2 regions of the Lysobacter korlensis genome follow, and region 1 is predicted to be linked to the other one. Evidence: riboswitches for the same ligand, from Rfam matches in the RefSeq annotation. Region 1 holds a riboswitch; the other holds the start of a gene.

Region 1 (14,965 bases):
CGGCATCCGGGCCGCGTTCCGCAAGGGGATGGACGACTGGCTGGAGGCGTCCGGCGCGGACATCGTCGCGATGCAGGAGGTGCGCGCGACGACCGAGGACGTCGAGGCACTGCTCGGCCCTGAGTGGGACATCCTGCACGACGCAGCGACGGCGAAGGGTCGTGCGGGCGTGGCCATCGCCAGCCGCCACCGCGCGCACATCCACCGGGTGAGTCTCGGGGCGGACGACTTCGACAGCGCGGGCCGGTGGCTGGAGGCGGACTACGACGTCGACGGCGCGATCGTCACCGTGGTGAGCACCTACGTGCACAGCGGCAGCGAGGCCGACGAGGTCAAGCAGGCGGAGAAGTACAAGTTCCTCGACGCGATGGAGGAGCGGCTGCCCCAGCTGCAGCACCACAACGAGCGGGCGATCGTGCTCGGCGACCTCAACGTCGGCCATACCCAGCTCGACATCAAGAACTGGAAGGGCAACCAGAAGCACGCCGGCTTCCTGCCCCGCGAACGCGCCTACTTCGACCGTTTCTTCGGCGCGCGCGGGGAGAAGGTGACGGGCACGGACGGGTCGGATGGCGTCGGGCTCGGCTGGGTCGACGTGGGCCGGCGCCTCACCGGTGATGTGGAGGGCCCGTACACCTGGTGGAGCATGCGGGGGAAGGCCTTCGACACCGACACCGGCTGGCGGCTGGACTACCACGTCGCGACGGCCGCCCTCGCGGACACCGCCACGAACTACCGCATCGACCGTGCCCCGTCCTGGGACAGCCGCTGGTCCGACCACGCCCCGGTCACCGTCGACTACACCCTCTAGCCCTCGCTATTGTTCCCATTCCGGCTCGATGTGCCCGCCGCGGCGGCAACAATGAGCCGGAACGGGAACAATCAGCGGGATGAAAGACTGAATGGCATGACGAAGCCCCGCCTGTTCTCCGGAATGCAGCCGTCCGCGAACTCCCTGCACATCGGCAACTACATCGGGGCGCTGCTGCAGTGGCGGGAGCTGCAGACCACGCACGACGCGATCTTCTGCGTGGTGGACCTGCACGCCATCACGGTGCCTCAGGATCCGGCGGCGCTGCGGGCGCAGACCCGGCGCACGGCGGCGCAGTACATCGCCGCGGGCATCGACCCGGCGCGCTCCACACTGTTCGTGCAGTCGCACGTCGCCGCGCATCCGCAGCTCGCCTGGGTGCTGAACACGATCACCGGCTTCGGTGAGGCGAGCCGGATGACGCAGTTCAAGGACAAGACGGCGAAGCAGGGCACCGAAGCCGCGAGCGTGGGCCTTTTCACCTACCCCGTTCTGCAGGCGGCCGATGTGCTGCTCTACGACGCGGTGGTGGTCCCGGTCGGCGAGGACCAGCGCCAGCACATCGAGCTGACCCGCGACCTGGCGCAGCGCTTCAACAGCCGCTTCGGAACGACGTTCGTCGTACCGGAGGTGAGCATCCTCAAGGAGACGGCGAAGATCTACGACCTGCAGAACCCCGCCTCCAAGATGTCGAAGTCGGGCGAGACCCCGGCCGGCATCATCTGGCTGCTGGACGAGCCGGCCGTCACCGCCAAGAAGATCCGCTCCGCGGTCACCGACACCGGCCGCGAGGTCGTCTACGACCCGGAGGGCAAGCCGGGCGTCTCGAACCTGCTCACCATCCTGTCGGTGGTCACCGGCGCGAGCCTGGACGCGCTGGCGGCCCAGTACGACGGCCGCGGGTATGGCGACCTGAAGAAGGACGTCGCGGATGCGGTGGTCGCCGAGTTCGAGCCCATCCGCACGCGAGCGCTCGAACTGCTCGACGACCCGGCGGAGCTCGACCGGGTGCTCGCCGGGAACGCCGACCGGGCGGCCGAGATCGCGGATGCGACGCTCGCGCGCGTCTACGACCGCGTCGGGTTCCTGCCGCGCGCATGATCCCGGTCGTCCTCCGCACCGAGCGGCTGGTGCTCGACCAGCCCGCGGAACGTGACATCCCGCTCATCACCGAGTACTGCCGTGACCCCGTGTTCGAGCACTACCTCACCACACCCTGGCCGTACGAGGAGCAGCACGCCAGGGGCTTCGTCACCGCCTTCGTGCCGAGCGGCTGGGCGGAGGACCGGGAGTACACCTGGGCGATCCGCGAAGCCGAGGGCGGCCCGCTGCTGGGGGTCGTGGGGAACGGCGTGGCGCCCGGCGGGATCGGCTTCTGGCTCGGCGCGCCGCACCGAGGCATGGGCTACATGACCGAGGCGGTGCGCGTGGTGCTGGATTGGGCGTTCGAGCGCGGCGCATCCCGGATCGCCTGGGAATGCGTCGTGGGGAACCACGCCTCCGCGGCCGTGGCACGCAAGTGCGGCTTCCGGTACACCGGCGAGCGGCCCGTTGGCGCATGGCGGGGTGCGTCGCGCCCGCTCGCCTGGCACGGCGAACTGCTGGCGGACGATGATCGCGCCGAGAAGGACGGCTGGCCCGCGTGACGTCGGTGGTGCTGTTCGACCTCGACGACACGCTGTTCGCGCATCGTCGGGCAGTGGAGCTGGGCGTGCTGGCGCAGCGGGCCGAGCACGGCGGCGACGTCGCGCTGGCCGACGACGCCGCGGAGCTCCACCGCTGGACGCAGCTGGAGGAGCTGCACTATCACCGGTATCTCAGCGGGGAACTCGACTTCCTCGACCAGCGCCGCCATCGTGCCCGCGACTTCGTGGCACCGTACGGACTCGACCTCGCCGACGACCTGGCCGCGGACACCTGGTTCGACGCGTACCTCGAGAAGTACCGCGACGCGTGGACCCTGCTCCCGGACGCGCTCCCGTGCCTGGCGGAGCTGCGCCGCAGGATCCCAGGCGTTCGGTTCGGCGTGATCACGAACGGTGAGCTCGCCTTCCAGACGGCGAAGATGGACGCCGTCGGGCTCAGCGCGCACGTCGAGCACGTGATCGCCTCCGGGCACGTCGGCTTTGCCAAACCCGACCCGCGCATCTTCCGGCTGGCGTGCGGAACCTTCGGCGTGACCCCGGCGAACGCCGCGTACGTCGGCGACCGGCTCCGCACCGACGCGCTCGGTGCGCGCGACGCCGGCCTCACCGGCGTCTGGCTCGACCGGCCGGACCACGCAGCCCCCGAACCGCCGGACGACCCCGCGGATCCCGGCGTCCCGCGCATCCGCACACTCGCCGAGCTCCCCGACCTCCTCGCCCGGCCCGCGAGCTGAGGTGGTCGACCGCCGCTGACGCCGGAATGGTCCCCCGTTACGGGGAATACTTCGTCTGGAGCCCGGTTCTATACACTCGTATTCAGCAATACACGTGCTCCGGGGTCGGTGAGAGTCCGAACCGGCGGTGACAGTCCGCGAGCTGCGGGAGGCGAAAGCCGAACGCGGTTGATCCGGTGGAATTCCGGAACCGACGGTGAAAGTCCGGATGGGAGGATGCACGAGCGGGCGCGTCGCGCCCGCGGGTCGACCGACCCTTCCCGGAGCCGTCTCGAGACGAGAGGCACCGGATGACCGACTTCGAGCAGGCCATGCGCCACGCGCTCGCGCTCGCGTCGCACGGGCCCGTGACGGGCGGCAACCCGCAGGTCGGATGCGTGCTCATCGACGAGAACGGCTCCCGCGTCGCCGAGGGCTGGCATCGCGGTGCCGGCACCGCCCACGCCGAGGTCGACGCCCTCTCGAGGCTCGCCGCAGCCGGCCGCTCCGACGCGAGCGGCCTCACCGCCGTCGTCATCCTCGAGCCCTGCAATCACCACGGCCGCACCGGCCCGTGCGCTGGGGCTCTGCTCGATGCCGGGGTCGCACGGGTGGTCTACGCCGTTCCGGACCCGGGCGCGGCGTCAGCCGGCGGCGCGGAGCGTCTCGCCGCCGCAGGCGTCGAGGTGATCGGCGGCGTGCTCCGCGCCGAGGTCGAGGACTTCCTCCGCCCGTGGCTGACCGCGACCCGGCTCGGCCGGCCGCACGTTGTCGTGAAGTGGGCGTCGACGCTCGACGGGCGCGCGGCGGCCGACGACGGCACCAGCCAGTGGATCACCGGGGAGGCCGCGCGGCAGCGGGTGCACGAGCAGCGCTCGCAGGTCGACGCGATCCTCGTCGGCACCGGCACCGTGCTGGCCGACGACCCGAGCCTGACCGCACGCGGCGGCGACTACGGCGAGTTCCTGCCGTTCCAGCCACTGCCCGTGGTGATCGGCGAGCGCCCCGTGCCCGCCGACGCGAAGCTGCGCTCCCACCCCGCCGGACTGCTCGAGACCGGAACCCGCGACCTCGACGAGGTGCTTCGCGACCTCTACGCCCGCGGCATCCGGCGCGTGCTGGTCGAGGGCGGCCCGACGCTCGCCAGCGCGTTCCTCGAGGCCGACCTCGCCGATGAGCTGTCCGTCTACCTGGCGCCGGTGCTGCTCGGCGGCGGCCGCCTCGCGGTCGGCGACATCGGCGTTCCGACGCTCGCGGCGGCGAAGCGGCTGACGCTCTCGTCGGTCGAGTCGCTCGGGGGCGATCTGCTCGTCATCGCCCGCCCCACCGCTTCCGCATCGCAGCCCGCCGGCGCGCCGGTGCTGCACGACACCGTCAAGTCCACAGCCACCACCGCGGCGCCCGCTGCCGCGGAGAAGGAGTGATCATGTTCACCGGATTGATCGAAGAGGTCGGCGAGGTCGTCGGCGTGGAGCGCGGCGGTGACGCCGCCCGGCTGACGGTCCGCGGCCCGCTCGCCGTCTCCGACGCCACCCACGGCGCGTCCATCTCGGTGAGCGGCGTCTGCCTCACCGTCATCGACTCCGGCCCTGACTGGTTCACCGCCGACGTGATGTCGCAGACCCTCGCCATGAGCTCGCTCGGGGAACTCCGCGAAGGGCAGCCGGTGAACCTCGAGCGCGCCGCCCAGGTGGGTGACCGTCTCGGCGGGCACATCGTGCAGGGCCACGTCGACGGAACCGCCGAGGTGCTCGCGGTGACGGACGGATCGGCGTGGCGTGTTGTGCGGTTCACCCTCCCCTCGGACCTGGCCCCGCTCGTCGCCTCGAAGGGCTCCATCGCGGTGGACGGTGTCTCGCTCACCGTGTCCGACGTCGGACCGGACTGGTTCGAGGTATCGCTGATCCCCGAGACGCTGACCGCGACGACCCTGGGCACCCTGGTGGCCGGGTCCCGCGTGAACCTCGAGACCGACATCCTCGCCCGCCACGTGCAGCGGATGCTGCAGTTCACAGAAAACTTGGACCTCACCGGGTCCACGACCGACCGAAGGAGCGGACAGTGAGTCTCGCCACCATCCCCACCGCCCTCGAGGCGCTGCGCGCCGGCCGCCCGGTGCTCGTCGCCGACGACGAGCACCGCGAGAACGAGGGCGACGTCATCCTCGCCGCCGAGCACGCCACGCAGGAATGGATCGCCTGGACGGTGCGCCACACGTCCGGATTCCTCTGTGCGCCGATGACGAACGAGATCGCCGACCGCCTCGAGCTGCCCGTGATGGTTCTCGACAATGAGGACCCGCGCGGAACGAACTACACGATCACCGTCGACGCGGCCGACCGGAACACGACGGGCATCAGCGCCGCGGACCGTGCTCACACGCTGCGCGTGCTGGCCGACCTGAGCTCCACCCCGGCGAGCCTCCGCCGGCCGGGTCACATCCTGCCGCTGCGCGCGGCGGACGGCGGTGTGCGTGAGCGGAACGGGCACACGGAGGCGGCTGTCGACCTGCTGAAGCTCGCGGGGCTCACCCCGGTGGGCGTGATCGGCGAGGTGGTCGCCGACGACGGCGAGATGATGCGGCTTCCGGGCCTGCTCGCCCTCGGCGACGAGTTCGGCATCCCGGTGATCACGATCGCGGAGCTGATCGAATTCCTTCAGGAGTTCCACTGCGACACCCAGGTGCCGATGCCGGTCGAGATCCCGGAGTCGCCGCAGGTGCGCTTCGAGGTCGAGACCACGGTGCCGACGGAGCACGGACCGTTCCGGATGCGGGCGTACCGCGACCGCACGACGGGATCCGACCATGTCGCGATCGTGAACGGCGAGGTCCGGGACGGCGCGCTGGTGCGCGTGCACTCCGAATGCCTGACGGGCGAGGCGTTCGGGTCGCTCAAGTGCGAGTGCGGCCCGCAGCTGGACGCTGCGATGGAGTCGATCGCCCGCGACGGCGGAGTCGTGATCTACCTCCGGGGCCATGAGGGTCGCGGCATCGGCCTTGTGAACAAGCTGCGCGCGTACCGGCTCCAGGAGCAGGGCATGGACACGCTGGACGCGAACCTCGCCCTGGGCCTGCCTGCAGACTCACGCGACTACGGCGCCGCGGTCGGCATCCTGCGGGACCTCGGCCTCAGCAGCGTGCGGCTGCTGAGCAACAACCCCGAGAAGATGCGCCAGCTGACCAAGCACGGTATGAACGTCGAGGAGCTGGTTCCGCTGCTCGTCGGGGTCGGCATCGACAACGAGGGCTACCTCGAGGCGAAGCGGGACCGGATGGGCCATCGGCTGCCGGAGATCCTCACGAGCGACCAGCTGCTCGCCGACCTGGAAGGACACCCGTCATGAGCGGAGCAGGATCACCGGAGCTCGAGGTGGACGGGACCGGCATCCGCGTGACCATCGTCGCCGCCTCGTGGCACGAGCAGATCATGGACGGCCTCATCGCGGGCGCCCGGCGGGCGCTTGACGCTGCCGGCGCCTCGGTGAGCGAGGTGCGGGTGCCGGGCAGCTTCGAGCTGCCCATCGTCGCGAAGGCCGCACTCGAGCGCGGAGCGGATGCGGTGGTGGCGCTGGGCGTCATCATCCGGGGCGGAACGCCGCACTTCGACTTCGTGTCGAACGCCGCCACCGACGGCCTGACCCGGGTGGCGATCGACACCGGGATGCCGATCGGCTTCGGCGTGCTCACCCTCGACGACGAGCAGCAGGGCATCGACCGCGCGGGACTGCCAGGCTCGAAGGAGGACAAGGGCGCGGAGGCCGCGCAGGCGGCGCTCGCGACCGTGCAGCTGCTCCGGCAGATGCGCGGCGTCATCCCGCCCGCGAAACCGGATCTGGTGGTCGCGAACCCCGGTTCCGCGGAAGAGGGATGAGCCGGACATGCTGAAGGGAATCGACCCGCTGCTCAGCGGTGAGCTGCTGAGGATCCTCGACGAGATGGGCCACGGCGATCAGCTGCTGCTCGTCGACCGGAACTACCCGGCCGCGGCATCCGGCAAGCCGGTCGTGCGGCTCGGCGAGGCCGGCGTGGTGCGGGCCGCCAGCGCGATCCTCAGCGTGTTCCCGCTCGACAGCTTCGTGGAGCGGCCGCTCGAGCGGATGGAGGTGAACGACGATCCGTCGATCGTCACCCCGAACCAGGAGGCCGTCCTTGCCCTCGCCCGCGAGGAGCACGGCGAAGATCTCGAGTTCGGGATCATCCCGAGGCTGGAGTTCTACGAGCGCGCGAAGCACGCGTTCGCCGTGGTGCACACCCTCGAAGCGCAGCCATACGGGTGCTTCCTGCTGCAGAAGGGCGTCATCTTCGAGCCGGGGTCGTAGCGCGTCCCCAGCCGGCTGAGCGGTCCGCTCAGTCGAGGAAGAGGGCCTTCAGGCGGGTGGTGGTGAACACCATGCCGATGGCCACCATTGCGGCGAAGTAGAGCACGTGCCACAGCATCGCGATGCTGAGTGCGCCGGTGGTGAGGCCGCGCAGCAGCTCGACGCCGTGCCAGAGCGGCAGGGCCTGGATGACGTACTGGATCGGCTCGGGGTACACGGTGATCGGGTAGAACGTCGCCGAGAAGAGGAACATCGGCAGCATCACGAACGCGATCCAGTCCATCTGCTGGAACGTCTTCATGTAGCTGGTGATCGCCATCCCGACGCTCGCGAAGCCGAACGCGATGAGCAGCACCGCGGGGAGCGCCAGCAGCGCCGTCCATGCCAGGTTCAGCCCGAGCAGCTGCATGACGACGAGGAAGGCGGCCGCGTACATCAGGCCCCGCAGCAGCGCGAGCGAGATCTCGCCGATCGCCACGTCGAGCGGCCCGAGCGACGTGGACAGCATCCCGTTGTACAGCTTCGAGTACTGCATCTTGAAGAACACGTTCCACGTGGAGTCGTAGATCGCGCCGTTCATCGCGGACACCGCGAGCAGGGCGGGTGCGATGAACGCCGCGTACTGAACCTCCTGACCGGTCGTCGTGGCGACCGTGCCGACGTACCCGCCGAGTCCGATGCCCATGGAAACCAGGTAGAACAACGGCTCGAAGAATCCGCTCGCCACCACCAGGTAGTTGGTGCTCTTCGTGGCCAGGAGCCCCCTGCGGACGACGGAGCGCGCGTTGCCCGCGTAGAGCGAGCCGAGCACCCGGGCGCGCTGGCGCGGCAGGTCGAGCGTGGTCGGCGCGAGCGTCATTTGTTCAGCCTCCTCGTCACCACGCGCTGCGTGATCCACCAGCACACGACGGTGATGGCGGCCAGATACGCGACGTGCAGCAGGGTGACCCAGATCGGCTCCTCCAGCCCGTAGCTGAACACCCGGCCGAGCTCCGTCCCGTGCCACAGCGGAGAGACCCATCCGATCCACCAGAAGTAGACGGGCAGGTCGGTCAGCGGGAAGAACGTGCCGGAGAACAGGAACATCGGGGTGACGCCGAAGCGCATGATCATCGCCATCTGCCCCTTGTCCTCCTCGATCCGGGAGGTGTAGGAGGCGATCAGCACCCCGACCGCGATGCCGGTGAGGGATGCGGTCAGGATGTTGACCACACCCGATGCCAGCGGTACCGCGCCGAAGAGCAGCATGACCAGGTAGTAGATGCCGACGGTGGGCAGGATCCGGGCGAGGATCGCGAGGATCATCCCGTTCGCGATCTGATTGCCGGAGATCGGCGCGGCGTTCATGGCGAAGGCGATGGGGTTCCACTTGAACGCCATCATGAACGGGTAGGTGCTCTCCTCGGTGGCCACCATCACGGCGGCCGTGGCGAGCAGCGCGGGAGCCACGAACGTCAGGTAGCCGACCGCCGCGCCGCCGCCCGCCGGCACTGCCTGGTCGACCAGCGTGGCGAGCCCCACCCCGAGAGCGAACAGGTAGACGAGCGGGTTGCCGATGCTCGTCATCACGATGGTCTGCAGGTAGGCGCGCATCGCGAGGAGCCGGTGTTCGAGGATGTACAGCGATCCGAACCGGCGCGGCTTGACGCCGGCCGCTAGCGCGGCGTCGGTGACATCGGTCCCTGAGCTCGTGAAAGGGGTCATTCCACCAGGCTCCGTCCGGTGAGCCGCAAGAACACGTCCTCGAGGCTGGAGCGGCGCACGAGGCTGGTCTTCGGGTTGAGTCCGAGCGCCGTGACACGCTCCAGCTCAGCCTCGCCGTCGGAGCTGTAGATCAGGATGCGGTCGGGCAGCACCTCATGCCGTTCGCCGATGCCGCTCAGCTGCTCCGCGATGCCTGCGTTCTTGTCGGAGCCGAAGCGGACCTCGAGCACTTCACGGCTGGAGTAGGTGCGGATCAGCTCCGCCGGCGACCCCTCGGCCATGATCTTGCCCTTGTCCACCACGACGAGCCGGTCGCAGAGCTGCTCCGCCTCGTCCATGTAGTGCGTGGTCAGCACCAGCGTCGTGCCCTGCTCCTTCAGCCGGAACAGGCGATCCCAGAGGATGTGCCGCGCCTGTGGATCGAGTCCCGTGGTCGGCTCGTCCAGCATGAGGATGCGCGGGTCGTTGACGAGCGCCCGCGCGATCGTCAGGCGGCGCTTCATGCCGCCGGACAGGTCGTCGACCTTGGCCTTCGGACGGTCGGACAGCTGCGCGAACTCGAGCAGCTCGTCGGCCTTCTTGCCGAGCTGCGACCGCGGCAGCCCGAAGTAGCGCCCGTAGACGATCAGGTTGTCGCGGACTCGCAGCTCCTGATCGAGGTTGTCCTGCTGCGGGACCACGCCGAGCTGCGACCGGATCTCGGGCCCGTGCCGGTCCGGATCCAGGCCGAGGATGCTCAAGCTGCCGCTGGTCCGGCTGGAGACGGCGCCGACCATGCGCATGGTGGTCGACTTGCCGGCACCGTTCGGACCGAGCAGGCCGAAGGACTCTCCCGGCGCCACCTCGAAGCTGATGCCGTCGACCGCCGGGAAGTCCTTGTACTTCTTGGTGAGGTCCTGTGCGGTGATCACGGGGGCTGGCACAGTATGCGAGCCTAACGGGATCCGCCCACACCGGCTCGGCCTCGGTGTTCGCTTTCGGCTGACGCAAGGATGTCAACCTGAGTTGACACGCTCGGCCGGCCGGAATAACGTCGGACTGTGACCGATCTCCTCACCGCTCTCGCGAGCGAATCCGGCGACGAAGACCCGCTGAAGGCCCTGCGGGCGCTCCGCGCCATGCGGACGGAGCTCGACCGGCAGGAGGGCGCACTCGTCCGCAAAGCGCGGAACATCGGCTGCGGCTGGCAGATGATCGCGACCGCGCTCGGGGTGACACGGCAGGCGGTGCACAAGAAGTACGGGCGTCGCTAGGCGCACTCGAAGCACGGGCGTCGCCGGACGCACTCGATCAGAAGGAACCCATGAGCACCGCCGCTGCGACGCGGCGCGGCATCTTGCGCCGCGCTACGCCCGAGGAAGGCCCCCGCGCCACATTCGGGCAACTGCTGCCATACCTGCTGGAACACAAGAAGGCCCTCGCGGTCGTCATCGCACTCAGCATCCTCAGCGCGGCGGCCGCCCTGGTGCAGCCGCTGCTCGTCGGCCAGGTGATCACCGTGGTGCAGGCCGGCGAGTCGTTCGGCGGCCTCGTCTGGGCGGTCGTCGCGCTCGTCCTCGCGGCCGCGATCCTCAGCGGCGTGCAGCACTACCTGCTGCAGCGGGCGGGGACCGCGGTCGTCTACTCCGCCCGGCGGACGCTCGTCCGGCGCCTGCTCAACCTGCCGATCCGGGAGTTCGACACCCGCCGCACCGGTGACCTCGTCTCCCGCGTCGGCTCCGACACCACCATGCTGTACGCAGTCCTCACGCAGGGCCTCGTCGACGCGATCGGCGGTGCGCTGGTCTTCGTCGGCGCGCTGATCGCAATGCTCATCATCGACGCGCTGCTGCTGGGACTCACCGTGCTCGTCATCGGGGTCGCGATCCTGACGGTCGTCACGCTGTCGCGGCGGGTGCGCACGGCCAGCCAGCAGCAGCAGAGGAAGGTCGGCGACCTCGCCTCCGCGGTGGAGCGGGCGCTCAGCGCCATCCGCACGGTCCGCGCGACGAACGCGACGGACCGTGAGGTCGAAGCGATCCAGGAGGAGGCGCAGGGGGCGTATCACTCCGGCATCCAGGTCGCGAAGGCCTCCGCGTTGATCGTTCCGATCTCCGGGATCGCCATGCAGGCATGCTTCCTCGTCGTGCTCGGCGTCGGCGGATTCCGCGTCGCCGCGGGTGAGCTCTCCGTCGCCTCGCTGGTGGCGTTCGTGCTGTTCCTGTTCATGACCCTGCTGCCGCTCGGCCAGGCGTTCGGCGCCATCACGTCGGTGAACCAGGCCCTCGGCGCACTCGGCCGCATCCAGGAGATCGTCGACCTGCCGAGCGAGCGCGAGGCGGACTCCGGCGTCACGCCCGCCCCGCCGGTGCCCTCCAGTGCGGCAATCGCGTTCGAGGAGGTGCACTTCAGCTATCCCGAAGGCGCCGACGAGGCCGCCTCCGGCGGTGGCTCGGTCTCCGACGCCGACGCGGTCGCCGCCGCGGAGGAGGACCCGGTGACCCACGAGCTGACCGTGCTGCGCGGCGTCACCTTCTCGGTGCCGCGCGGATCCCGCACCGCGCTGGTCGGGCCATCGGGCGCGGGGAAGAGCACCGTCCTCGCGCTGATCGAGCGCTTCTACGATCCGACGGCCGGCGTGGTGCGTTTCGACGGCGTGGACATCCGCGCGATGGACCGCACGCAGCTGCGGAGTCAGATCGGCTACGTGGAGCAGGATGCTCCGGTGCTCGCCGGCACCCTCCGCGACAACCTCACCCTCGCCGCCCCGGACGCCACCGAGGAGCAGTGCATCGAGGTGCTCCGCGCGGTGAACCTGGGCGGAGTGTTCGAGCGGAACGAGCTGGGGCTGGATGCGCCGGTCGGCGAGGACGGCGTGATGCTGTCCGGCGGCGAGCGTCAGCGTCTCGCGATCGCCCGGACGTTGCTGGCGGCCCCGCCGATCCTGCTGCTCGACGAATCGACGTCGTCGCTCGACGGGCTCAACGAGCAGCTGTTGCGCGAGGCCATCGATGCGGTGGCCGAGAACCGCACCCTCATCGTGATCGCACACCGGCTGTCGACCGTCGTCGACAGCGATCAGATCGTCGTGCTGGAGCGCGGCCAGGTCGTCGGCGTCGGAACCCACTCCGAACTCGTGAACACGACTCCGCTCTACCGAGACCTGGCGAAGCACCAGCTCCTGGTGTGACGGCACACGAACCGGTCGCTGGTGTTCCCGTTCCGGCCCAGTGGGTCCGGCGCAACGGGAACAACAGGCCGGAACGGGACGTCAGGCGGCGTTCGAGTCCGAGACGGTCGCGCCAGCCGCTGCCAGCTCCTCGAGCGCGGCGTCGCTCGACGTCGGCGCCACCCCGGCGATGAGGTCGCGCAGCACGCGAACGGTCCGTCCGGCGTGCAGCGCGTCGAGCGCCGACGCGCGAACGCAGTAGTCCGTCGCGATCCCCACGACGTCGACTTCAGTCACGGCGAGATCATCCAGCACCTGCGGAACCGAGCGGCCGTCCTCGGTGGTGCCCTCGAAGATCGAGTACGCCGGCACCCCTTGGCCCTTCTTCACGTGCACGTCGATGAGCGACGTGTCGATCGCCGGGTGGTACTCCGCCCCCGGAGTTCCCGCCATGCAGTGCCTCGGCCACGTCACCACGAAATCCGGAGCCGCATCCGTCGCGAAATGCCCGCCGTTGTCGTTGTCGGGGTCATGCCAGTCGCGCGACGCGAACACATGGTCGTACCGGCCCGGGTTCGCCCGCAGGTACCCGGTGACCTGCGCCGCGACGGCGGCGCCGCCATCCACCCCGAGGGCGCCGCCCTCGGTGAAGTCGTTCTGCACATCGATCACGAACAGTGCTCGGCTCATGCCGCTATTGTCCCAGTTCCGGAGCCCCGTGTCGGCGCCCGGCCGGTCCACGGGGCAGGGACGGTCTACAGGTTCGACAGATTGTCGCCGCAGCTGTAGACGCCTGTGGCGAGGGTGTCGAGCGCGAGCTTCGCGTCCTCCCGCACGTTGCCGATCGCGTAGAAGGCGAACGTGAGGCGCACGCCGTCCTTCGCGTTGATGACGCCGCCGAGGCTGTACGCCGTGTCGATCCAGCCGGTCTTCGCGACGACGTTGCCCCGGGCGACGCCGTTCTCGCCGGTGAAGCGTGCGGCGAGGCTCCCGGACTGACCCGCCACCGGGAGCCCGTCGTAGAGGAGGTTGAGGTGCTGCTCACCGCTGATGACCTTCACCATCAGCTCCGCCACGTACGACGGCGCCACGTTGTTGAACTCGCTCAGGCCGCTGCCGTCTTTGATCACGAGCCCCGACGTGTCGACGCCGTAGGCTTCCAGCGCACCCGGGATCGCCTGCTGGAGCGATGCGGCGGAGCCGTCGAGCCCCATCGCCTTGCTGGTCACGCGGGCGAGCATCTCGGCGATGGTGTTGTCGCTGACGAGGAGCATCTGCTGGATGAGCGACCGCACCGGCTGCGAGCGGACTTCCGCGAGTTGCGCCGCGTCCGCCGGCGCCGCGCCGGTGGTCACCGCGAGGTCGCCGGCGATCACTCCCCCGGTGTCCGCCTGGCGGAGGGCGTCGACGAAGAACTGGCCGGCCCGGCCGATGGGATCGGTGCTGCGTGGGCTGGTGCTGCGCGTCGGGTCCGAGCGATCGGCGTCGACCTGGAGCGCGGTCACCTCGGAGTGGTAGCCGATCTCCTGTTCGCTGCGCTTCCACGCCGGGTCCCACCGGTCGGCTGGATCCCAGTAGCCGGCGTCGAGGAGCACCTGCGTGATCGGCTGACCGGGGTTCGCGGCGGCCCAGGCGCTGACCGCCTGAGCGGCGAGGTCACCGAGCTTCGGGGCGCCGCGGTAGAAGCTCTCCTGACCCGGACCGAGACGGGTGATCGTCGCGTCGCCGCCGCCGACCAGCACGATGCTGCCCGGCGTGGGTCCCGCCATCACCCGGGTGCGGAGCTGGTAGTCGGGACCGAGCTCGGCGAGCGCCGCCGCAGCGGTGAGGATCTTCAGCACGCTGCCGGTGCGTGCGGGAACCGTGCCCTTCCGGTCGAACAGCGCCTCGCCGGTGTCGGCGCGCAGCACATAGCCCTGGAAGTCGGCGAGCCGCGGGTCCTTCGCGAGATCGTCGACGGAGCAGGTGCGAAGGCGGCTGGCCTCCGGAACGGCTGAGGGCGTCGGCCGTGGCGGCTCGGGCGTGACGGTCGGAGTGGGCGTCGGGGTCGGAGCGGGCAGCGTGCCGGCCGCGACGCCGGCGAACACGGCCCCGGTTCCGAGCAGCACGAACACCACGGCGAGCACCGACGCCAGCCATGCGGTCGGATGCGCACGGACGGTGCCCAGCAGACCGCCCGGCGTGCCCGCCCCGGCCGGCTCGCCGGAGCCGGCAGGCGCGGCGCGACGGCGCTCCGCGGCGCGCTGAGTCTCCCCCGGATCAGTCACCCCACCATGGTAGGCGCTGCCTCACCCTGGGCTCACTCGTTCGGGTACCGCACGCCGATCTGGCGCCTGATCTCGTCCATGGTCTCCAAAATGGAGACGGACTCCTCAGTGCTGAGGATGTCGCCCGAGAGCGCACCCGCGGCGGCGAGTCGCTCCAGCTCGAACGCCTGGAACTGCATGCCGCGGCCGGTGACCTGCGGCACCTCGTACCGCTCGAGCACCTCATCGCGGGCGTCGAAGACGGTGAACGATGTCGGCGTGTACCAGACGGGATCGATCGCGATTCGGCCCTGCGTGCCGAGGATGGCGGCCGTGTTCGGGCCCTTCGCGTCGAGCGCCGTGTGGATCAGCGCGCT
Region 2 (14,965 bases), on a different contig from region 1:
GCGCGCGATGCCCGTATCGAAGGTTATGACCCCGAACTCGCCCAGGCGATCGCGAACGAAGCCCGCCGGCAGGAAGACCACGTCGAGCTGATCGCGTCGGAAAACTACGCCAGCCCGCGCGTGCTCGAAGCCCAGGGCAGCCAGCTCACGAACAAGTACGCTGAAGGCTACCCGGGCAAGCGCTACTACGGTGGCTGCGAATACGTCGACGTCGCCGAGCAGCTCGCGATCGACCGCTGCAAGCAGCTTTTCGACGCTGACTACGCGAACGTGCAGCCGCATTCGGGCTCGCAGGCGAACCAGGCGGTGTATTTCGCGCTACTCAAGCCCGGCGACACGATCCTCGGCATGAGCCTGGCGCATGGCGGGCATCTCACGCACGGTGCGAAGGTCAATGCGTCCGGCAAGCTGTTCAACGCGGTGCAGTACGGCGTCGACGAGAACGGCCTGATCGATTACGCCGAAGTCGAGCGCCTCGCGCAGGAGCACAAGCCGAAGATGCTGATCGCGGGTTTCTCAGCGTATTCGCGCATCGTCGACTGGGCGCGCATGCGGCAGATCGCCGACAGCGTCGGTGCGATCTTCTTCGTCGACATGGCGCACATCGCCGGCCTCGTTGCCGCAGGCGTCTACCCGAGCCCGCTGCCGCATGCGCACGTCGTCACCTCGACCACGCACAAGACCCTGCGCGGTCCACGCGGCGGCATCATCGTGGCGAAGAATCCGTCCGAGGATCTCACCAAGAAGCTGCAGAGCATCGTGTTTCCCGGCATCCAGGGCGGCCCGCTGATGCACGTGATCGCCGCCAAGGCAGTCGCATTCAAGGAAGCGCTGGAGCCGGAGTTCAAGGCCTATCAGCAGCAGGTCGTGCGCAACGCGCAGGCGATGGCGAAGGCGCTGGTCGAGCGCGGCTACAACATCGTGTCCGGTGGCACCGACAACCACCTGATGCTGGTCGACATGATCGGCCGCGAGGTCAGCGGCAAGGATGCCGAGGCCGCACTTGGCCGCGCGCACATCACCGTCAACAAGAACTCGGTGCCGAACGACCCGCGTTCGCCGTTCGTGACCTCGGGCCTGCGCCTGGGCACGCCGGCGGTGACCACGCGCGGCTACGGCGAGGCCGAGTGCGTCGATCTCGCGAACTGGATCGCCGACGTGCTGGATGCCCCGAACGATGACGCGGTGATCGAGCGCGTGCGCGGGCAGGTCGAGGCGCAGTGCCGCAGGTTCCCGGTGTATGGGTGAGCACGGATCCAGGGGCGGCGTCATCCGCGCGGCAATCGTCGCGCTGTGCGCCGTCTACCTGGTTCCGCTGACGCTCGTATCGGCCTACCTGACGCTGATGCTGCCCGCCGCGTTCCCGCTGGGCTGGCCCGGCGAGGCACGGGCGCAGTTCAACGGGGGTTTTCTGCTTGCGTTGCAGGCCGCGTTCGTTGGCTCCGTCATCGTCGGTTGGAACCTTGCTCTGGGTTCGCTGCGCGGCGGCTGGGCCTGGGTCCGCAGCCGCTCACGGCTGCTGCAACTGGCCGGGCTGTTCGCACCGGTGTACCTGATCTATCTGGTCGCGAAGAGCGCGTACCGCGCGTATCACTTCGTCGAGTCGGGCGGTGCCGGTGAATTCACTGCGCTGTACGCAGCCCAGCTTCCGAACTACGGTTATGCGATTGCATGGTCGCTGCTTTGCCTGGCTCTGCTAGCGCTGATGCGAAAGGCACGGGCAGCGGATCCGTACTGCGGCGGAATCGCATAAGCCATGCATTGCCCCTTCTGCCAGCACCACGATACCCGCGTGATCGATTCGCGCGTGTCCGAGGACGGCGCGACGATCCGGCGTCGCCGCGTCTGCGAGGCCTGTGGTGAGCGGTTTTCGACACTGGAGACGATCGAGCTCAAGCTGCCGGCGATCATCAAGTCCGATGGCAGGCGCGAGGCGTTCGATGCGCGCAAGCTGCGCAACGGCTTTGATCGCGCACTGCAGAAGCGGTCGGTGTCGGAAGAACAGATTGAGGCGGCGGTGCGCGCGGTCGTGCACCAGCTGCGGATGACGGCCGAGCGCGAGCTGGCGTCGCGTCGCGTCGGCGAGTTCGTGATGGCGGAACTGCGCAAGCTCGACCACGTTGGCTACGTGCGCTTCGCGTCGGTGTACCGGGCATTCGAGGACGTCGCCGACTTCCGCGAGGAATTGGACCGGCTCGAGCGCGACGCGCCGGCGGGTGAAACGCAGCTGCCGCTGCTCGATGGCGAGCCCGCACCGTCGGCGCGCGCTCGCAAGCGGTCGCCATGACGGCTTCCGGCGCCGCGTCAGCCTCTGCGGGTTTCTCGACGATCGACCACGTGCTGATGACGCGCGCCCTGCGGCTGGCCGCGCGCGGGCGCTACACCACCCGGCCGAATCCGATGGTGGGCTGCGTGCTCGCCCATGGCGAGCAGGTGGTCGGAGAGGGGTGGCACATCCGCGCGGGCGGTCCGCACGCGGAAGTGCATGCACTGCGCGCAGCGGGTGGTGCGGCGCGGGGTGCGACTGCGTACGTGACTCTCGAACCCTGTGCCCACACCGGGCGAACGGGGCCCTGCGCGAATGCACTCGTCGAGGCCGGCGTCGCGCGCGTGGTCGCCGCGATGCGCGATCCGTTCCCGCAGGTCGATGGCGCTGGATTCGACCGGCTGCGCGCGGCCGGCATCGCGGTCGAAAGCGGGCTGCTGCAGGCACAGGCGCGTGAGCTCAACGTGGGTTTCCTGTCACGCGTCGAACGCGGCCGCCCGTGGGTGCGCGTCAAACTGGCCGCAAGTCTCGATGGGCGCACCGCGCTCGCCAGCGGCGAATCGAAATGGATCAGCGGCGCGGCCTCGCGCGGCGACGTGCAGCACTGGCGCGCCTGCGCCGGTGCGATCGTGACCGGCTCGGGCACTGTGCTCGCTGACGATCCGGCGCTGACCGTGCGCTTCGAGGACGGCACCGACTGCGTGCCGCCACTGCGCGTCGTGCTCGATGCGGGGCTGGCGACGATCGGTCGCGGACGAGTGCGCGAAGGCGACGCGCCGACGCTGTACGTGCACGCGCCTGATGCCGGGCGGCCACGCGATCTGGACGCCGAAATGATGTCCGCGCCGGTACACAACGGCCGCTTGGACCTGCACGAAGTGCTGAAGCTGCTGGCTGCGCGCCAGGTCAACGAGGTGCTCGTCGAATCCGGCGCGACGCTGGCCGGCGCGTTTCTCGCGGCCGGGCTCGTTGATGAGCTCGTGCTGTACCTCGCGCCGGTACTGCTGGGTGCGCAGGCACGGCCGCTGTTCGACGGGCTGGACATCACGACGATGGCGCAGAAGCTGCAACTCCAGGCCATCGACACCCGGCAGGTCGGCAACGACCTGCGCCTGCGGCTGAGGCCGGCAGCGCCATGAGCACGCGCGACACCGGCGGCACCGCCAGTGCCGGTCAAGCGTCGCCGGGGTTCAAGGATCACTTCTCCACGATCGCAGGCACTTACGCGGCCGCGCGCCCCGGCTATCCGGATGCGCTGTTCGACGCGCTCGCGGCAGTCGTGCCGGCCGATGCGCGGGTCTGGGAGCCTGGATGCGGCAGCGGGCAGGCAACGCGCGGGTTGGCGGCACGCTTCGCGCAGGTGCATGCAACCGACCCGAGCCCACAGCAGATTGCGCAGCACTGGGGCAACGCTGGCGGGCAGGGCGCGGACGGGGATCAGGCGGAAGCGGCCACGGGGAACCTGGCCGTCGCAGTCGAGCCCGGTGAGCGCGCCTCGCTCTCCGACGGCAGCGTGCAACTCATCGCGGTCGCGCAGGCGCTGCACTGGTTCGATCGCGCGCGGTTTTTCGCCGAGTGCGAACGCGTGCTCGCACCCGGTGGCGTGCTCGCGGCGTGGGGCTATCCCGATTTTCTCGTGCCTGACGCAATGGACGCGCCGATCGGCGCATTCCGCGCCCGCATCGAGCCGTACTGGCCACCCGAGCGTGAACAGGTCGACGCGCGGTATGCCGGATACGACTGGCCGTTTCCGGCGGTCGATGCGCCGCAGCTGCAGCTCGAGGCGTGCTGGACGCTGCCGCAGTTCCTGCAGTACCTGGCCAGCATGTCGGCGTCCGCACGCTGCCAGGCCGCGACCGGCATCGATCCGGTGGCCGAGCAGGCCGATGCACTCGCGGCCGCATGGGGCGCACCGGCGTCGAGCCGCGTTATCCGCTGGCCGCTGTTCCTGCACCTGCGGCGCAAGCCGGGCTGAGCGCCCAGCGGCGCCGCTCGCACGCATCGACCGCCACGCCGGGCGCCGGGCGCCGGGCCACACGGCTACAATGCCGCGGCCGGTTCGCCGGCATCCATGACGTCTTCAGGGCGGGGCGAAAATCCCCACCGGCGGTAGGTACGGCCCTTGAGGTCGCACGAGCCCGCGAGCGCTTTCGCAACCTGCGGAAGGTCAGCAGAGCCGGTCCAATGCCGGGGCCGACGGTCAAAGTCCGGATGAAAGAAGACGGCTTTCGCGGTTCCGGCATGTGCCGGGCGCGCTTGCCTCATGCCTTGAGGCGTTTTTCGCCTATTCCTGCGAGAAACGTTTCATGTTCAAGAACTCCGCAATCGCAGTACCCGCGCGCGCTGCAAGGACGGTGCGCTGATGTTCACCGGGATCATCGAAGGGGTCGGCGCAGTCGCCTCGATCGAGCCGCGCGGCGGCGATGTGAGGCTGCGCATCGATGCCGGCACGCTCGCGTTCGACGAGGTGCGCCTCGGCGAGAGCATTGCGGTCAACGGCGTGTGCCTGACCGTCGTCGAGTTCGATGACGCGTCGTTCGAGGCCGATGCCTCGACCGAGACGCTCGCGCTCACGACACTCGGCCGCCTAGGCCCGGGTGCGCCGGTCAACCTCGAACGCGCGATGCGGCCGAACGACCGCCTCGGCGGGCATCTGGTCAGTGGCCACGTCGACGGCGTCGGGGCAGTCGTGTCGGTCCACGAGGACGCGCGCGCGCAGCGCTGGCGCTTTTCCGCTCCGCCCGCGCTGCTGCGGTACATCGCGAAGAAGGGCTCGATCTGCGTCGACGGCGTGAGCCTGACGGTCAACGACGTCGACGATGCGGGCTTCGAAGTCGCGCTCGTGCCGCACACGGTCGCGCACACGGCGTTTTCGGCCGCGCGGGCGGGCGATGCCGTGAATCTCGAAATCGATCTCGTGGCGCGCTACGTCGAGCGCCTGCTGCAGGGCCGCGCAACCCCCTGAGGCAGTTCCTTCAGCCTGAGCCTGCGAAAGCGCGGTCCATGCCCTCAAGTCATGCCGGCCGTGGCCGATAGCCACCGTAAGTCCGGCATCTCGCAGGGGACAGGGGAAAGGCAATGCACGTGGTCGGCGCGCTGAACGTAGAAGACGCCCGTCTGGGCATGGTCAAGGCGCTCGGGCTGCTGGACACGCCGGCCGAGGAGCGGTTCGACCGTTTCGTGCGGATCGCGAAGAAGCTCTGCAACGTCCCGATGGCCGCCTACACGATGCCCGATGTCGACCGGCACTGGTTCAAGAGCACGCAGGGCCTGGGGGGCGCGTCGCAGACGCAGCGCGAGGACTCGTTCTGCGACTACGCCGCTTGCCAGCGCGGCGTGTTCTATGTGCCCGACATGCTCGAGGACGCGCGGTTTGCGAACAATGTGCTCGTTGCCGGCCCCCCGCACGTGCGTTTCTACGCAGGCGCTCCGCTGTTCGTCGAGGACGTCGTCGTTGGCACGCTGTGCGTGCTCGACGTTCGCCCGCGTTATTTCGACGATGAAACCCTGCTGCGACTGCGCGATCTCGCCGATTGCCTGCAAGTGGAACTGCAGACGCGGCTTGCCCGCCTGCGTCAGGATCCGGCGCGCATGTCCTGCGCTGCGATGACGGGCTGAGCCGGCGGCAGGGCCGCGGCAGGCGCAGGACGAAGCGTTCCGGCGCGACGCGGGGTGGGCGCAGCGTAAAATGGCGCTTTCCCCACGGCCGCGCCTCATGTCCTTTTGCCCGATCCCCGAACTGCTCGAGGAAATCCGCGCCGGCCGCATGGTCGTCATCGTCGACGACGAGGACCGCGAGAACGAGGGTGACCTGATCATGGCCGCCGAGCTCGTACGGCCGCAGGACATCAACTTCATGGTCACGCATGCGCGTGGCCTGGTGTGCCTGTCGCTGACGCGCGAGCGCTGCCGCCAGCTCGGCCTGCCGCCGATGGTGCAGTCCAACACCTCGCCGCACCACACGAACTTCACCGTTTCGATCGAGGCGGCCGAAGGCGTGACCACCGGCATCAGTGCCTACGACCGTGCGCACACGATCCGCACCGCGGTGCGCCCCGATGCCGGCGCGCGCGACCTCAGCCAGCCAGGGCATATTTTCCCGCTGACGGCGCAGCCCGGTGGCGTGCTCAACCGCGCCGGCCACACCGAGGCAGCGAGTGATCTCGCGCTGCTGGCGGGTCTGGAGCCGGCCGGCGTGCTGGTGGAAATCCTCAACCCCGACGGCAGCATGGCGCGCCGGCCGGAGCTGGAGGCGTTTGCGCGCGAGCACGGGCTGAAGATCGGCTCGATCGAAGAGCTGATCCGCTACCGTTTGGAAACCGAACACACGGTCGAGCGAGTCGATGCGCGCGAGATCGAAACCGAGCATGGAAATTTCCAGCTGGTCAGCTACCGCGACCGCCTCAGCCGGGCGCTGCATTTTGCGCTGCTGCGCGGCGAGGCGGACGCGCAGACGCCGACGCTCGTGCGCGTGCATGTGCAGAACCCACTCGCCGATGCGTTGCACTGGCGCCGCGCCGACTTCGGCCCTGCGGTGGGCGACGTGCTTGCCGCGATCGCGCGCGAAGGCCGTGGCGCGCTGGTGCTGCTGGGCGACAACGCCGACCCGGAAGCGTTGCTCGCGCGCATCCGCGAAGCGCCGCAGGTCGATGCGGCCGAGCCGGAGCGGGGCCATGCGATCACCGAATGGCGTCGCAATGGCGCAGGCGGGCAGATCCTCGCCGACCTCGGCCTGGGCAAGCTGCGCGTGCTCGGCACGCCGCGCAAGCAGATCGGCTTGGCCGGGTTCGGGCTGGAAGTGGTCGAGTACGTCGAGATGCACTGACCGGCCCCGCATCGCGTACCCCGTAAACTACGCGCCCACTGCCCGACCGAAGACCCCGATGGCCCATTACGAAGGCGACCTGCGCTGCCCGCCCGGCGCGCGGTTCGCGATCATCGCCAGCCGCTGGAATCCGCGCATCACCGATACGCTCGTTGCCGGCGCGCGGCAGGCATTCGCCGGCCATGGCGTGGCCGAGGACGCGGTGGACGTGGTGCGCGTGCCCGGCGCGTGGGAAATCCCGCTCGCGGCCGCGCGCATCGCCGCGGACGGCGCGCATGCGGCCGTGGTCGCGCTCGGTTGCGTGGTGCGCGGCGATACCCGGCATTACGAACACGTCGCGGACCGGTGCGCCGAAGGGCTGATGCGCGTGTCGCTCGACTACCGGCTGCCGGTGGCAAACGGCGTGCTCGCCGTCGAGCGGCACGAGGATGCCGAGGCACGTGCAGGCGGCAACCATGGCAACAAAGGCGAGGAGGCCGCGCTGGCGGCACTGGAAATGACCCATCTTCTGCACCAACTGCCGTCCGCGGCCGGCATGACCGGAGCCGCGCGATGAACCGCCGCCGCCCCGACGGAATCGATCCGGTTGCGCGGTCGCGTGCGCGTCGGCGCGCATTGCAGGCGGTGTATGCCTGGCAGTTGTCGGGTTCGCGCGTGAACGACGTGATCGCGCAATTCGCGCACGAGCAGGCGCATGAAGTGGCCGACCTCGAGTACTTCGAGGACCTCGTGCGCGGCGTGGACACGAACCACGAGGTGCTCGACGAAGCACTCGTCCCGTTTCTCGATCGCGACATCGAGCAGGTCGACCCGGTCGAGCGCGCCGCGCTGCGCATCGCTGCGTACGAACTGCGCATGCGCGCCGACGTGCCGTACCGCGTGGTCATCAACGAGGCGATCGAAAGCGTGAAGCGCTTCGGCGCCGAGCACGGCCACACCTATGTCAACGGCGTGCTCGACCGCGCCGCAGCCGAATGGCGCGCGGTCGAGGTGAAAGCGGGGCGGCGCTGAGCCTCGGGATTGCGCAGCGTTTGATCGCGCGGCGCCTGCTGCCCTGCGGTTGCGGGCGCTGCGGTTGTGTTTGTTCCCTGATGCGTAACCCCAGCGCCGGCCTACATACGCTGCCGGAAACGACGCCATGAGTACGGACCTGCCCGTGCTCGCCGAGTTCGAGCTGATCGACCGCATCCGGAGCCGGCTCGCGCACCGCGACGACGTAGTGCTCGGCATCGGCGACGATGGCGCGATCGTGCAGCCGCCTGCAGGCCAGCAGCTCGTCATCGCCATGGACACGCTCAACAGTGGCGTGCATTTCCCGCATGCCACGCCGGTCGACGCGATCGGCTGGAAAGCGCTGGCGGTGAACCTGTCGGACCTGGCCGCGATGGGTGCACAGCCGGCCTGGTGCACGCTTTCGCTGTCGTTGCCGCAGGCCGACGCGGCGTGGATGGACGCGTTTCTCGACGGGTTCCTTGCGCTGGCGCGAATGCACGATGTGGCACTGATCGGCGGCGATACGACACGCGGGCCGCTTTCGATCAGCGTGGCCGTGCACGGGTTCGTCCGGCGGGACGCCGCGTTGCGTCGCGCCGCCGCCCGGCCCGGTGACGAGGTCTGGGTGAGCGGCACGCTCGGCGATGCGGCGGGCGCGCTGGCGTTGCTGGGCGCCACGCCGCTCGAGCCCGCAGCATCGGCGCCAACTGGCGACGCCGCTACCCTCGGCGAACTGCAGGTGCGGCTCGACCGGCCGACGCCACGGGTCGCGCTCGGCCGCGAGCTTGCGGCCTTGGCCCACGCATGTATCGACGTGTCGGATGGGTTGCTCGCCGACCTTGCGCATATCGCTTGCGCCAGCGCGGTCGCAATTGAAATCGAGCTATCTGCATTGCCGGCCTCGGACGCGCTGCGGGCGACCTTCGACAGCGAGCGCGTCAGCGAGCTGCAGGCGACCGGCGGTGATGATTACGAGCTGTGCTTCACGGCGCCGGCTGCAAACGCCGAACGCATCGCACAGCTTGCCGCGTCATGTGACGTGCGATTGACGCGGATCGGCCGGGTGGAGGCCGGTGCCGGCGTGCGCGCAGTCGACGCGGCGGGCCGCGTGTGGGAACCGGCGCGCACGGGCTATGCGCACTTCGCGTAAGCCCTGCGCCTCTGCGCACTCGATCAGCCGCACGCCGTCCTAACGCGTGGTGCCAAGCACCGTGTCTACGCGCTCGCGCAACGCCGGCAGCACTTCGTCCTCGAACCATGGATTCACTTTGAACCAGCCCACGTTGCGCGGGCTCGGGTGCGGCAGCGGCAGGTAGCGCGGCATGTACTCGGTCCAGGCACGCACCGTTTCGGTCAGCGTGCGCTTGCGCTGCGCGCCGAGAAAGTACGCCTGCGCGTACTGCCCGATGAGCAGGGTCAGTTCGACGCCGGGCAGCAGCGGGAGCAGGCGGGGGTGCCAGGTTTGTCCACATTCGCGACGCGGCGGTGCGTCCCCGGATCCGGCCCGACCCGGATAGCAGAATCCCATCGGCACGATCGCAACCGATGCAGCGTCGTAGAACGTGGCCTCGTCGATGCGAAGCCAGTCGCGCAGGCGTTCGCCACTCGCATCCGTCCATGGCACGCCGCTCGCGTGCACGCGCGTTCCGGGCGCCTGCCCAACGATCAGCAGGCGCGCGGTCGGCGATGCCTGCAGCACGGGTCGGGGGCCGAGCGGCAGGTGCGCTTCGCAGAGGCGACAGGCACGGATATCGCCGAGCAGGGCATCGAGACGTTCGGGCATCCGGCAAAGATGCGGGCGAACGCGTCGGGAACAAAGCCGCGATTGCAACGGATGGGGTGACAGTAGGTAGCGCTGCTTTCCTCAGGCCCGCAGGTGGCGTCGGGCCGGCGTCCACAACCGTCGATTCCGGCCCTACGGCAGCAGCTTGCCCGGATTGAGGATTCCATCCGGGTCGAACACACCCTTGAGCTGACGCATCAGGTCGAGCGTGGGCGCGGTCACCGCCTGCGGCATGAACTCGCGCTTGGCCAGGCCGATGCCGTGCTCGCCCGACAGCGTGCCGCCGAGCGACAGCGTCAGCGCGAACACGCGCGAAAGTGCTGCTTGGGCGCGCTGCGACTGCCCGGCATCGGCCGGGTCGAAGAGCAGGTTCACGTGCAGGTTGCCGTTTCCGGCGTGTCCGAAGCAGACAATCGGCAGGGCCGCTTCGCGGGCGATCGCCTGCACGCCGTCGACGAGCGCGGGAATGCGCGAAACGGGCACGACCACGTCCTCGTTGATCTTGCCGGGCGCGAGCGTGCGCAACGCCGGCGACAGGGCCTTGCGCGCCGCCCAGAGCTTCTCCCGCGCGGCGGGGTCGGCGGCATCGTCGAGCATTACCAGCCCTTCGCCCGCGGCTGCCTGCATCAGGGCCTGGATCTCGTGCGGCAGCGTCTGCGGATCGCCATCGGCTTCGATCATCAGCAGCGCGCCGGCGTCGGCAGGCAGGTCGGCGCCGCCGACATCACGCGCCAGCCGCACCGCATGCGCGTCCATGAACTCGAGCATCGACGGCGTAGCCGGTTGCGCCATCAGCCGTGCGACCGCCGCCGCTGCGCTCGAGACATCGCGGTACACCGCCCTCAACGCGCGCCGCGCGCCCGGGGCGGGCGTGAGTCGCAGGCTGGCTTCGACGATCAGGGCCAGCGTGCCCTCGCTGCCGACCAGCAGGCGGTGCAGGTCGTAGCCGGTCGAGCCCTTGGTCGTTGCAGTGCCGCAGACGATGAGCTCGCCGGCGCCAGTCACGGCGGTCAGCGCGAGCACGTTGTCGCGGCTGGCGCCGTACTTGACCGCGCGCGGTCCGCCGGCATTGCAGGCCAAGTTGCCGCCGACCGTGCTGAACGCGGCGCTGGTCGGATCCGGCGGCCAAAACAGGCCGTGCGGCGCGAGTGCGGCCTGCAGGTCGCCGTTGAGCACGCCGGGCTCGACGATCGCGCAGCGGTCGCCGGGGCGCATCTCCACGATGCGGTTCATGCGCTCGAGCGACACCACGACGCCGCCGGCCACGGGGACCGAGGCGCCGGTCGTGTTCGTGCCGCGACCGCGCGCCACGACCGGCACGCGGTGCACGCGGCAGGCACGCACGAGCGCAAGCACCTGCTCGCGCGTGCGCGGCAGGGCGACCGCATCGGGCAGCGCCTGCCGGCGGGAGTTGTCGTAACCGTAGGTCAGGCGCTCGTTCGCATCGGTGCGCCAACCGTCGCCGAGCAGCGTCGACAGTTCAGCGGCCAAGCGGGCCGGAAGGGGCGAGTTCATGACTTGGCGCGCGGGCGCCGCAGGCGCAGCGCAAGCGTGGCCGCGATGAGTGGCAGCCACACCCAGAGCATCTCCGAGGCCATCACCACCGCGCCGCGCCGGCTGAAGAAGCCCGCGCCGATCGGGGAGACCTCGATCGGCCGCCACGGCGCGAATACCCGTGCGCCGTCGACCGGCCACCACAACGCGACGCCCAGGCCGCCGTCGGTGAACGCATCCAACAGCGGATGGCTGGCGGCCGAAAGCGCGATCCACGCGGCCGCACGTATCCGTGGCGCGCGCACGAGCGGAGCCGCGAGCGCGGCAAGCAGGCCGAGCGCCGCGGCAAATGCCAGCGAGTGGCTGGCGCCGCGGTGGCCGAACGCATCGGCATATGGAATGCCCAGCATGAACGCGATCACGTCCGCGTCCGGCAGCATCGCAACGACCGCGCCGGCAGCCAGCAGCCGTGGTGGGATGCGGGCGGCCCCTAGCGCCGCGCCGAGCGCGAGCGGCACCAGACCGTGGGTGATGATCGTCGGCACGGGTCAGACGTCATCGGCGCGGAACGCGTCGCGCAGCCAGTTCAGGCGTGGCGACGCCGGGTCACCATCGGCCTCGACCACGTCGAAGCGGCAGGGCGCATTCGCATAACGGCGGTGCGCGAGCAGGAACAGCTGCGCGGCCCGCACGATCTTGCGGCGCTTGCGGCCGTCGATCGATGCGGCCCCGCCGCCAAAGCCCGAGCTTGCGCGGTAGCGCACTTCGACGAACACCAGCGTTGCGCCGCCGCGGGTCTGCGGGTCGAGCATTACGAGGTCGAGCTCGCCGAGCCGGTAGTTCGCATTCGCGGCGACTGGTTCCAGCCCAGCGGCGAGCAGGTGCGCGCAGGCGGCGGCCTCGACCGCCGAGCCACGCGCGCGGCAGTCAACCGCGGCCGGCATCCGACAGCGGGACCGGATTGCCGCCGCTGAAGGTCGACCAGGCAGGGGTGCGCTGCACGTTGCCGAAGCCATCGACGCGCAGCACGCCGGTGGCGCCTTCGACGCGCCCGTCTGAGGCAAGTGCCAGATGCTCGAGGTAGGCTGTCAGCAGCCAGGCATCGACGCCGAACGCGAACAGCCGCGCGGCCGGTCCGCGCGCGCTCGGCAACCGCTGGCCGACGCTGCCGGCCGAGGGCAGGCCGCGAACGCCGCGGGTGGTCCAGGGCTCGGTCGGGAATGCGATGCCGTCGAGCACACGGTCCTGCTCGGCCTTGCCCGTGCCCGACTGCAGTTGCGAGGTCGCCACGCGCGGGCGGTCGCCGAGCCCGGCGAGCGCGAGCTTCGGCATCAGCGTGCGTGCGGTGCTGCCGCGGGTGGCAAGGAAGACCGCATCGATGCCGCCTTCCTTCTGCGCGAACGGCGCGAAGTCCTCGGTGCTGCCGCTGGCCACGTCGGTGACCGTGCCGCCGCGTTCGGTGAGACGCTCGCGCAGCGCCGCGATCGCGCGACGCTGGGTGTCGTCAGCGCCGCCGATTGCAAGCACGCGCCGTGCGCCGCGCGCGAGCAGGTATTCGGCGGCCGCGAGGCCTTCGTCTTCCGGCGACAGCGAGAAGCTCGCGTTTCCGGCCGGCGGATTCACCGTGCCACGGTTCAGTGCGAGCACCGGCACCGGCAGGTTGCCGCGCTGGAAGACGGCGCTGACTTCCTCGCGGCCGAGCGGCCCGATCACGAAATCGCTGCCGGCCGCGACCGCACGGTCGTATGCACCCATCGCGCCGCCGGCAGTGTCGTAGAACGTGATCTCCGGGCGCCGGCGCTGCTCGCTGTAATACGCAGCCAGCAGGCCGTCGCGCACCGGCGCGGCCGCGACCGCGAGTTCGCCGGTCAGCGGCAGCAGCACGCCCAGCCGCACGGGCGGCCGGTAGCCGTCGCGGTCGGCCGCAGGGCGGTTGCCCGCGTCGAACTTCCATGCCGCGCGGTCGAACGGGCGCGGCAGTGCCAGTCCGCGGCGCAACAGTGCGCGGCCGGCATAGTTGTAGAGCGGGTCGCCCTCGGGCATCGCGGCCGCTGCACGCGCGAGCGCAGCGTTGTCGAGCTGAGACAGCAGGCGCTCGACCTCCGCGTCGTTCGCGTTTCGGGCCGCGCCGCTGAGCTGCTCGCCGGCACGCACGAGTGCGCGGGCTTCGTCGATCTGCTGCGGCTCGCGGACGCTCGCGGGCGGCTCGCCGGCCTGCTGCGGTGCGGTGGTCGCGCAGCCGCCCAGCGCGGCGGCAAGCACTGCAATCGCGCAGATCCGGTGCAGTCGCCTGCGGGAAGTGGCGGACGTTGTCATCGCAAGGCTCATCAGGGGCAGGCGCCGCAAGCGCGGCGTTTCCGGGGGACCGGGTAGGATTCTACCCGGCCCCCTAGTGTGAGCACGATGCAAACCACCGGCACGCTGCACGTCGTCGCGACCCCGATCGGCAATCTCGGCGACCTTTCCCCGCGTGCACTCGAAGTGCTGGGCTCGGTGAGCGCGGTCTGCGCCGAGGACACCCGCCATACCCGGCAGTTGCTCGCGCATTTCGGGCTCGAGCGGCCGCTGGTTGCGCTGCATCAGCACAATGAGGACGCACAGGCGGCGCAGCTCATCACCCGTCTGCAGGCCGGCGAATCGCTCGCGCTCGTGTCCGATGCCGGCACGCCGCTGGTCAGCGACCCGGGGTTCCGGTTCGTGCGCGCCGCGCGCGAGGCCGGCGTGCGAGTGTCACCCGTGCCCGGCGCCTGTGCCGCGATCGCGGCGCTGAGCGTGGCCGGGCTGGCATCGGACCGGTTCGCGTTCGAAGGCTTCCTGCCGGCAAAGACCGGTGCGCGCCGCGAGCGCCTCGCCCGGCTCGCGTCGGAGACGCGCACGCTGCTGTTCTACGAAGCCGCGCACCGGATCGACGAAACGCTCGAGGACATGGCCGCCGCGTTCGGGCCCGCCCGCCACGCAGTGCTCGCGCGCGAGCTCACCAAGCTGTTCGAAACCGTGCTGGACGGGCCGCTGGAAGCCCTGCTCGCTCAGGTGCGCGCTGACCCGAATCAGCGGCGGGGAGAATTCGTGCTGGTGATCGACGGCGCCGGTGACGATGCCGAAGCGCGCACCACCGAAGGCAGGCGCCTGTACGCGAAGCTTATTGAGCACCTGCCGCCATCGACCGCGGCGAAGCTCGCCGCCGAGCTCAGCGGGGCACCGCGCAAGGCGTTGTACGGCGGCGGCTGAGACGGGCGCGCCAAGGTGGTACGCCCGTTTCCGTCACAGGTGACGGAGTAGGTTGCACTCGTTCATCTGTTCCATGTTTGCCGCGTCATTGACACACTCGAAATCCTTTCGCGTATAGGTTTCACCGGCGGCGCAGGCATCGAGCACGACCTTGCGGTGTGAAGCGTCTTCCACCTCAGCCATGTCGACTCCGACTCCCGCCGTAACAAGTTGATTCATGCGGTCGTTGAGCTGGCTGCATTCGGCAGCGCTAAGCGCGGGCCCGTCTGCAGCCTCACTCTGGCAGCCGGCCAGGCCGGCTGCGACCAGCAGCCATGCGGTCAAATGAACTCTCATCCCCTGTTCCCCTTGATCAGCCCGGTACGGGCTTCGCATT

What was found. A riboswitch is a leader RNA that binds a small molecule or an ion and turns the genes downstream of it on or off. The one in region 1 is predicted to bind FMN.
Region 2: it holds a riboswitch for FMN, as region 1 does, so the genes downstream of both, ACFFGH_RS03570 (riboflavin synthase) here and ribD (bifunctional diaminohydroxyphosphoribosylaminopyrimidine deaminase/5-amino-6-(5-phosphoribosylamino)uracil reductase RibD) in region 1, are expected to answer to the same signal.

What each region holds. Positions count from the first base shown of each region.
Region 1 is NZ_JBHLTG010000010.1:88,122-103,086, reverse strand. Features, by position in the region: gene ACFFGH_RS29565 (exodeoxyribonuclease III) at 1-811, shown strand, start outside; gene trpS (tryptophan--tRNA ligase) at 908-1,912, shown strand; gene ACFFGH_RS29555 (GNAT family N-acetyltransferase) at 1,909-2,457, shown strand; gene ACFFGH_RS29550 (HAD family hydrolase) at 2,454-3,191, shown strand; FMN riboswitch at 3,283-3,416, shown strand; gene ribD (bifunctional diaminohydroxyphosphoribosylaminopyrimidine deaminase/5-amino-6-(5-phosphoribosylamino)uracil reductase RibD) at 3,482-4,594, shown strand; gene ACFFGH_RS29540 (riboflavin synthase) at 4,597-5,235, shown strand; gene ribB (3,4-dihydroxy-2-butanone-4-phosphate synthase) at 5,232-6,515, shown strand; gene ribH (6,7-dimethyl-8-ribityllumazine synthase) at 6,512-7,042, shown strand; gene ACFFGH_RS29525 (RbsD/FucU family protein) at 7,050-7,490, shown strand; gene ACFFGH_RS29520 (ABC transporter permease) at 7,519-8,349, opposite strand; gene ACFFGH_RS29515 (ABC transporter permease) at 8,346-9,194, opposite strand; gene ACFFGH_RS29510 (ABC transporter ATP-binding protein) at 9,191-10,105, opposite strand; gene ACFFGH_RS29505 (helix-turn-helix domain-containing protein) at 10,235-10,447, shown strand; gene ACFFGH_RS29500 (ABC transporter ATP-binding protein) at 10,498-12,363, shown strand; gene ACFFGH_RS29495 (isochorismatase family protein) at 12,445-13,032, opposite strand; gene dacB (D-alanyl-D-alanine carboxypeptidase/D-alanyl-D-alanine endopeptidase) at 13,098-14,609, opposite strand; gene ACFFGH_RS29485 (Gfo/Idh/MocA family protein) at 14,642-14,965, opposite strand, start outside.
Region 2 is NZ_JBHLTG010000001.1:794,501-809,465, forward strand. Features, by position in the region: gene glyA (serine hydroxymethyltransferase) at 1-1,248, shown strand, start outside; gene ACFFGH_RS03550 (hypothetical protein) at 1,241-1,753, shown strand; gene nrdR (transcriptional regulator NrdR) at 1,757-2,287, shown strand; gene ribD (bifunctional diaminohydroxyphosphoribosylaminopyrimidine deaminase/5-amino-6-(5-phosphoribosylamino)uracil reductase RibD) at 2,284-3,405, shown strand; gene ACFFGH_RS03565 (class I SAM-dependent methyltransferase) at 3,402-4,241, shown strand; FMN riboswitch at 4,339-4,493, shown strand; gene ACFFGH_RS03570 (riboflavin synthase) at 4,629-5,231, shown strand; gene ACFFGH_RS03575 (GAF domain-containing protein) at 5,345-5,884, shown strand; gene ribB (3,4-dihydroxy-2-butanone-4-phosphate synthase) at 5,982-7,091, shown strand; gene ribH (6,7-dimethyl-8-ribityllumazine synthase) at 7,150-7,647, shown strand; gene nusB (transcription antitermination factor NusB) at 7,644-8,102, shown strand; gene thiL (thiamine-phosphate kinase) at 8,230-9,234, shown strand; gene ACFFGH_RS03600 (uracil-DNA glycosylase family protein) at 9,274-9,867, opposite strand; gene ACFFGH_RS03605 (FAD-binding oxidoreductase) at 10,000-11,382, opposite strand; gene ACFFGH_RS03610 (metal-dependent hydrolase) at 11,379-11,906, opposite strand; gene ACFFGH_RS03615 (YraN family protein) at 11,910-12,305, opposite strand; gene ACFFGH_RS03620 (penicillin-binding protein activator) at 12,289-13,677, opposite strand; gene rsmI (16S rRNA (cytidine(1402)-2'-O)-methyltransferase) at 13,765-14,589, shown strand; gene ACFFGH_RS03630 (hypothetical protein) at 14,623-14,913, opposite strand.